2 regions of the Paenibacillus sp. FSL H3-0302 genome follow, and region 2 is predicted to be linked to the other one. Evidence: predicted binding sites of a transcription regulator. Region 2 holds the regulator's gene; the other holds the start of a gene.
The links. The regulator CtsR, encoded in region 2, represses protease genes until heat stress. The targets are predictions, from matches to a motif close to ATGGTCAATAAAGGTCAAACA.
Positions count from the first base shown of each region.

Region 1: a site for CtsR is predicted at 1,973-1,993, ahead of clpP (ATP-dependent Clp endopeptidase proteolytic subunit ClpP). Genes of this name have one in related genera too.

Region 1 covers NZ_CP150284.1:183,025-187,453, reverse strand. Annotated here, with positions in the region: gene gap (type I glyceraldehyde-3-phosphate dehydrogenase) at 1-377, opposite strand, end outside; gene MHH50_RS00920 (sugar-binding domain-containing protein) at 491-1,543, opposite strand; tRNA gene MHH50_RS00915 (tRNA-Arg) at 1,812-1,886, shown strand; gene clpP (ATP-dependent Clp endopeptidase proteolytic subunit ClpP) at 2,080-2,676, shown strand; gene MHH50_RS00905 (GDSL-type esterase/lipase family protein) at 2,766-3,404, opposite strand; gene MHH50_RS00900 (DUF4163 domain-containing protein) at 3,516-4,429, opposite strand, start outside.
Region 2 covers NZ_CP150284.1:6,294,195-6,298,623, reverse strand. Annotated here, with positions in the region: gene MHH50_RS28140 (GNAT family N-acetyltransferase) at 275-1,447, shown strand; gene MHH50_RS28135 (CtsR family transcriptional regulator) at 1,741-2,202, shown strand; gene MHH50_RS28130 (UvrB/UvrC motif-containing protein) at 2,233-2,757, shown strand; gene MHH50_RS28125 (protein arginine kinase) at 2,786-3,850, shown strand; gene clpC (ATP-dependent protease ATP-binding subunit ClpC) at 3,886-4,429, shown strand, end outside.

The DNA of each region.
Region 1 (4,429 bases), 800 kb from region 2:
TCGCCAGTAGCTGGAGCGGAGATAACTACTTTCTTAGCTCCACCTTTCAAGTGTTTTTCAGCTGCTTCTTTAGTTGTGAAGAAACCTGTGCACTCAAGTACGATATCAACGCCTAGGTCGCCCCATGGCAATTCTTCAGGGTTGCGGTTAGCAAGAACCTTAACTTCTTTACCATTGACTTTGAAGAAGCCATCATGCACTTCAACATCACCTTGGAATTTACCTTGAGTTGTATCATATTTAAGCAAATGAGCAAGCATCTTAGCGTCAGTCAAGTCGTTGATTGCTACCACTTCGATACCTTCTACATTTTGAATACGGCGGAAAGCAAGGCGTCCAATACGTCCAAAACCGTTAATTCCAACTTTTACACTCATTGAATAGTTCCTCCTAGAATTCGTTTTATTTATTCAAAACAGACGGTGAGGTCTGTCATGACAACAATGTTAAGTATGATGCAAGAAGTATGTTATTGCCTGCAATCTAAAAACTACGAAGATAGCTGTAGTTGATTGTCAATTTCCTTGCCTATTTCTACTGCAGCAGCCTCGTCCGTGACGAGAATATTCTCCTGCCCGAAACGCAGCATGGCATGAATGGCTTTGGCCTTGGGTTTGCCTCCTGCAATACCGATGACTTTCTCTGTCCGGATAATATCTTCTAGACGTAGACCCATCGTAAGCATGGTATGGACAACCTGACCCTCTTCATTGAAATAATAGCCAAAAGATTCGGCCACTGCCCCTTCACCCTGGATTTCCGAGACTGTAGCCTCGTCCAGTTTGCGGCGGCGGGTCATTTCAATGGCATCCCCAATCCCATGTACAATAATACGCGAACTACGGATGGTTTGTACAATCTCTCCAATATTAGAGTCAAGTGCCAGCGATTGGTATGCATCCCCGCTAAGCAAATCAGGGACATGCAACAACCGGTAGTTGGCTCCAACTCGCTTTGCCATGGTTGAGGCAATCGTGTTGGCTTGAATCTCCATACTCTCTCCTAATCCTCCACGCGCCGGAACAAACCAAGCGTTCTTATAGGAAAGGGACAACGGCGGTGCCAGTTGATCAGCCATATCGGCAAGCGTCGATCCACCTGTGACGGCAACTGTATCATCTGCGCGAAGTATACTCAGCAGCGCTTTCGCACCCGCTCGGCCAAGCTCTCGTTTGGTGAACGGCGATGACTCACAATCACCCGGTACTACAATAACTTTATCCAGACCATACGTTGCTCGAATTTTCTCTTCCAGCTCATCCAGACCAAATAGGCTCTTAACAACCGGCTCTAGCAAATCAAGCAGTCTACGTCCAGCAGCGCTAATGCGCATGCCAACACTCTCGATCTCAATAAGCCCTTGCGATTTCAGAAGATCCGTCTCGGCACGCAGTACCCGCTCAGTCATATCTAGCGAAGCGGCTAGCGTTCTGCGCCCAATAATATCGGACAGCATGATCTGATGAAGAATCGTGTACCGTCTCTTAAGGGTTTCCATGAGATCAGGCAGAAGCTGCTTTTGGATATCTAATAAATTACGCATACTTTCACTCCTGCAACTTCGTCTTCCTCTATTCCCTTGTTCATGGTCTCAAAACGTCCCGGGTAAACTTTTTAAGTCCCACCCATATTCTAACCAAATATTGCTCGAAGCGCAAGTCTTCCGAGAGTAGAATTCTCAAGCGCTTGTCTTCTTATACATTAATAAGGTCAGAAAAAGATATAGCGCCCGATGCCTGTCCCTAGAGCGCTTGTCCAGTATTAATATTACATTGCAATTGTGTAAAAATTGTATTATAATCATTTTTGTTGCGCCCGTGGTCCAATGGATATGACGTAGGCCTCCGAAGCCTGAGATCCAAGTTCGATTCTTGGCGGGCGCGCCATTAATTTCATTTTTGCACATAATTTAGTAGTGCCTATACTACTACTTAACCAAAGAGCCGCTTGTCGGCTCTTTTTTTTGAATATAAGTTTGACTTTCTTTGACTTTTTGTTTGAATTTGTTTATCATGTGGGTAATACGGCAAGAGTAAAAATGAATACATTTGAAGAACCAATATCAAGGAGGTTTTCCACGTGAGTTATATTCCTATGGTAGTAGAACAGAGCAACCGCGGCGAGCGCGCTTATGACATCTATTCCCGCCTGCTGAAGGACCGCATCATTTTCCTTGGAACGGAGGTTAATGACGTGGTAGCCAATTCTATCATCGCACAAATGCTGTTCTTGGCTGCCGAAGATCCTGACAAGGACATTCACCTTTACGTGAATAGCCCAGGCGGTTCCATTACTGCAGGTATGGCTATTTTTGATACAATGCAGTACATTAAACCAGACGTTTCCACCATCTGTGTGGGTATGGCAGCTTCCATGGGAGCTTTCCTGCTAAACGCTGGCGCCAAAGGCAAACGTTTCGCACTGCCTAACAGCGAGATCATGATCCACCAGCCTCTGGGTGGTGCTCAAGGTCAAGCAACGGACATTGAAATCCGTGCCCGCCGCATCCTCAAATTGCGCGATAAGCTGAACCGTATTCTAGCAGAACGTACGGGCCAACCTCTAGAACGTATTGAGAAGGATACAGATCGCGACTACTTCATGACTGCTGCAGACGCGGCTGAATACGGTATCGTAGATAAAGTAATCGAGAAGACATTGCCTAGCGGTGTGTAAGCTATAAAGTAAAAATATAAAGAGGCTGTGCTCTATCCGTTATGGTTAGAGCACAGCCTCTTTATATTTTATAGAAGACCTAAATCCAATTAAGCCAGCCCGCCATAACCTAGCGCATCCAGCTTCTCGGCAATTACGCGATAACCCCGGCCATTCGGATGCAAATGATCAATGGATAACAGCCCTCTCTCATTTCCTGCGAACTCACTGTAAATCGAAGCAAATCCACATACTCGGCTGCTGTACTGTGCTGCGTATTGATTAAACTGCCTGACCCACTCTGTCGCACCAACCACCTGAGGATAGGGGTTATATAATCCCACAATTCTAATGATAAAAGGTCTACGCGTCCTCGCCTTCAATTGTATAAGGATATTCATAATTGCAGAGAAATTTTGTTTGCATTCCTGAAGCGATCTGCGCAGTTCTGCGGATAAGTTGCCTTGCTGTCTTGCTGCTGATTTGGCCGCGTGAATCAAATCATTACCACCGATAGACACAGTGATGATATCGGCTTCTCGAACGGCTTCACGCATCATGGAATTTCCGCGCAGCCTCTGCTCCAGCTCTGAAGTAGTCATTCCGTTCACGCCTAAATTCGTAGAGGCTACAGTAGTCCGCAGTCTCCCTTCTGCCATTCTACGGTACACCGGAACAAAACCGTTACCTGGCAGAGCACCAAATCCAGTCGTCAAGGAATCGCCAATTGCAGTATATTGGTAGCCCATAGCTCTCCCCCGTTCATAAACTAGTTACTCCCTTTAGCATATGAACAAGAGACAACTCTGGTAAGGGGGAGATGTCTTGTGCCGACATTAGCGGAGACGAAGAGTTTCCATTTATTTCATGCCAGCAAACGGGCTACTGCCATCCGGCAAAAGCTCTTTGAAACTAAAAGTATACTCAGGGAAGCCTGCAGCATACGCTGTGTACTCATATAATTGGAAGAACAGAACAACCTTGTCGTCCTTCAGATAGAAATATTTCTCCGTATTCAATCCGTTGAATCCTCCCAAATAACTATCCTCTGCCTTCAGTAGCTTGCTCAGCTTTGCATTCAGCTGTTTTTTGTAGTTTGGATTAGCTCCAAACAGGTCGCCCAACAGTAGACGCTTACCATCCTTAAGCGAGAAGGTGAAGGCTTCACGGTTAGTCATTCCATGGGCGCCGCCCGTATCACTATACTGATGCATCACTATGCTGATCACACCATTCTGATTGTAGGTCACTACATAACCTGAATCATAGGTGTATTTGGGCTCTGCTCCATCTCGATCGGAGATATCCTGTTCTGCACCCGCCGCGAATTTCATAACACTTTCCTTCAAAGTATTATTAATAGCTTGTTGCGCACTGGAGTTGCCCAATCCACTGATCTTCGGATAATCAAGCTGAATAAAAGCTTCTGCCCGATCTTTAGCATAAGTTTCCGTGGTTACCGTCAGCGCGTTCTGCGGTCTGTTCACCACATTCAGCATACTGGCGGCCCGACTCCAATCTACCTTATAACCCATATAATCATTTAACAATCCTGATGGAACATAGAGGCGATTATTAATTAACTTCCCTTCATACTCTCGAATGAAATAGTTGTTCACCCACACAGAAGTACCGTAGCTGGATAACATCAACTTGGCCTTGGCCGATCCTTTTCCAATCATGTACGCATTTTCCTTCTTATCATACACAAGCGGTAATCCCAACACATCTCGCATAAAAGTTAGGGGAATCCAGGCCAGTCCTTCCTTCAAAA
Region 2 (4,429 bases):
TGGATTAAGTACATATTTATGTAGATCTGTCAACAGAAAACCTAAGTAATACACGGGTTGCTGTGGATATAGTCATATTTATGTGGATAGAGGGATTGATAAGTGGATAATTATTTTAACTTGAATAGAACAAGATTACAAGACTATTTTTAAAACTGCCTAAGGCTGTGGATAACTGAAAAAAGTTCGAAAAATATCCTTATAATTCGCACACAATACACTCTCTTGTTATACTAACCATAAAAGTAAATTCATAAATGATGAGGTGAGTTTTGTGGATATCAGACAGTTGCACTCAGAAGAGTTTGATCTAAGCATGGATTTATCTGAATATGCTTTTCAATACAAGCTGCCTAGTGAGAAAAGGGCGAATGCTAAGGAAAGATTTAAAGCAGAACGCGTATGGGGTGCTTTTGAAGAAGGGACTTTGGAAGCTAAACTTACTCTTCTTCCGTTCGAAGTGTACATACAAGGTAGATTAGTACCTATGGGAGGGCTCGCAGGGGTAGCGACATGGCCAGAGAATCGCAGACAGGGGCATGTGGCAAAGCTCCTGGCGCATACGCTGCAAACGATGAATGAGGCGGGGCAGACATTATCTTTTCTGCATCCGTTCTTGATCCCCTTTTATCGCAAATTTGGTTGGGAAGTTTATTGTGAATATAAGAAATACTCCATTCCTGTTGCCAAGTTTCCCAAGAAGGTTGAAGTTGAGGGCAAGGTAAGACGTGGTGTTATAGATATCGAAGTATTGGACAACTTATACAATCGTTTTGCAGTTAGATATAACGGAACACTTAAGCGTGATTTGGACTGGTGGGAAAACTCTGTTCTGGATGATGAAGGTCAGACTGCGGTATTTTATTCACAGCTTGGGGAACCTGAAGGATACGTACTATATAAGATAGAAAATAGAGAGCTGGTCATTGATGAATTTGTGTTTTTGAACGAACAGGCCCGGCAGGGGCTGTGGACATTTCTTGCAAATCACGATTCGATGGTGACCGGTGCATCGCTAAAACTGGTGCCATCCGATGATATGTTACCCTTTTTGCTGCCTGATCCGCGTATAGAGCAGGAGAATTATCCTTATTTTATGGCGCGTATTGTTAATGCTAAAGCATTCGTGGAGAGTTATTCTTTTAAGCGTCACAACAGTCAGAAGAAACAGGTTATCTATATTGAAGATAAATATGCCCCATGGAATGACGGGTTGTGGGAATGGACTGTCTCCGAAAAGGGAGCAGCAGCTTTCTTGCGTATAGAGGGTGAACGGGATGCAGCTGACTTAAGCTGTGATATTGGTACGCTGACGATTCTAATGTTTGGATATAAACGCCCGGCAGAGCTGGCTCGTTATGGACGTGTGACTGGTAATCCGAGGGCTCTGGAATGGCTCGAAGAAATCATACCGCAAGCTGAAACTGCACTTTTTGATCATTTTTAGAAAATAATTAGGCTCTCCCCTTCGAAAGATGCTGGGAGAGTTCTTTATTTCCGAATACATTCGCTGAAAAAAGTGAAAAATAAGAGAATCCTCTTGGAATTAGCACAGAATATGTTATAATATTAAAAAGTCAAAGAAAGTCAAAGTCAACGCACCTGATGACATACAGTGCGATCCTCTGAATTTGTGAAGTTTTCTTCAGACTTATATGAATGAAGTTCACTAATGAATGTCATTAAGGATGCGGGCGCAAGCGATATTATGAAGCTTTAAAGAGCACTGGAGGATGAGTGATGCGCAATATCTCTGATATTATTGAACAATATCTGAAGAATATTTTGCATGAAAGTCCCGAAGGTACGGTGGAAATCCAGCGAAATGACCTGGCGGACCAGTTCTCATGCGTACCGTCACAGATCAATTATGTTATTAGTACACGCTTTACACTGGAAAAAGGCTATGTGGTGGAAAGTAAGCGTGGTGGCGGGGGATATATTCGTATTCAACGTTTTGAATTGCCGCCCAACGTGGCACTGCATGCCCATTTAAACCATACTATAGGTGGCGGGATAGATCAGAACGCTGCCGAAGGGTTGATTTATCAACTGGAGGAAGCTGGTTTTCTAAGCAAGCGTGAGGCGTGTCTTATGCGCGCTGCTGTTTCTCGGGATTGCCTAACGGTTAAGATTCCATATCGGGATGAGATTCGGGCCAAGATTATGAAGGCGATGTTAATCTCTTTGTTAGGCAAATAATTGTCAATCATAAGGGAGGGGCTTTCGCTTATGCAATGTCAGGAATGTGGCGTCAAGCCAGCAACACTCCATTTCACCAAGATCGTGAATGGAGAGAAGACAGAATTTCATATCTGCGAGAGCTGTGCGCGGGAGAAGGGTGAACTGATCCCGGGAACTGCTGGAGGATTCTCCATTCACAGCTTGCTGTCCGGTCTGCTTGATCTTGAAGGGGCCGGTAAGGAAAAGACGGCTGCTACGAAGACTACGCAGAGTCTGCAATGTGAGAATTGTGGAATGACGTACTCGCAGTTTAGCAAATTGGGTCGTTTTGGCTGCAGCTCCTGTTATAAATATTTTAACAGTGCACTGGACCCGCTCTTTAAACGGGTGCATGGCAGCACTTCGCATGTAGGCAAGATTCCTAAACGTGCTGGAGCACAAATTGTGTTCAAGCGGCAAATTGATGAATTGAAGCTGGAATTACAGCAAAGTATCGCACAGGAGGAGTTCGAAACTGCGGCAGAGCTGCGGGATCAAATTCGCCAACTTGAAAAAGAAATGGCACAAGAGTAAAGTCTTTGATATATAGGGGGGATATGACATGTCAAGTCTCCGATTTACTGAACAAGCGCTTAGTGATTGGATGCGCTCGGGAGGCAGTCACTCCGAGATTGTAATTAGCAGCCGTATGCGTATTGCACGTAATTTAGAGCATCTTCCATTCCCTATGCTTGCTTCCTTAGAGCAATCGGAAGAAGTATTAGAGCTGCTGGCCCCTGTGTTTCATGGGGAAACTGCTGCCGAATTCGGATCTTTTCAACTGATAAAGCTTGCAGAAGTGAATGAACTGGATAAAAAGGTATTGGTCGAGAAACATCTCATCAGTCCTAATCTGGCTAATGATTCACGTGGCGCAGCTGTGATATTAAATGAAGATGAGTCGGTCAGCATCATGATTAACGAAGAAGACCATCTGCGGATCCAATGTCTGTTCCCGGGTCTTCAGGTAAGAGAAGCATGGGAACGTGCGACAGCCATCGATGATATCTTCGAATCGGCTGTGAATTACGCTTTTGATGATAAAAGAGGATACTTGACCAGTTGTCCCACCAATGTGGGTACAGGGCTGCGTGCCTCAGTAATGCTGCATTTGCCAGCACTAGTAATGACCCAACAGATCAATCGCATATTGTCAGCAGTGAACCAAGTGGGATTGACTGTAAGAGGAATTTATGGTGAGGGCAGCGAAGCAGTAGGGAACATCTTTCAAATTTCCAATCAGATTACTCTCGGTCAAACAGAAAGTGAAATCATCGAGAACCTTCACAGTGTAGTCACCCAGATTATAGAGCATGAACGAAATGCCCGTGAAAGGCTGCTTGTAGATTCCGCTTTAAGAATTACAGACCGAGTGAAAAGATCTTATGGGATTTTGTGTTATGCAGCTCTAATGGAGCTTAAAGAATCCGCACAACGGCTGTCTGATGTGAGACTTGGGGTTGACCTTGGCATACTGGAAGGCCCTTCGATTTCCGTGCTTAATGAGCTTAACGTTAAGACACAGCCAGGATTTCTGCAAAAAATGTTCGGTGACGAGATGAACGCCACTGAACGGGATATGTATCGGGCGAAACTGCTCCGAGAAACACTGGGAACACAACATTAATATAGATATTTATTATTCATGGAGGTGCAGGAGATATGATGTTTGGAAGATTTACGGAACGCGCACAAAAAGTGCTAGCGCTAGCGCAGGAAGAAGCTGTTCGTTTAGGACACAACAATATTGGCACAGAACATATTTTGCTAGGACTTATTCGTGAAGGAGACGGCATTGCTGCTAAAGCATTAATCGCTTTGGGTCTGGGTCTTGAAAAAATCCAGGACGAAGTGGAGACACTGATTGGCAGAGGCCAAGAACAACCTACGAACATTGCTTATACTCCTCGCGCCAAAAAAGTAATCGAGTTGTCGATGGACGAAGCCCGCAAGCTGGGACATACGTATGTCGGCACTGAGCATATTCTGCTAGGACTTATTCGTGAAGGAGAAGGTGTCGCGGCTCGTGTGCTTAATAATCTCGGCATCAGCTTGAACAAAGCTCGTCAGCAAGTGCTTCAGCTTCTGGGAAGCAGCGAGGCTGCATCCAGTCATAGCGGAACACCTGCTAATGTCAGCACACCTACTCTAGACGGTCTAGCACGCGATTTGACGGCTTATGCCAAGGATGGCAACCTGGATCCAG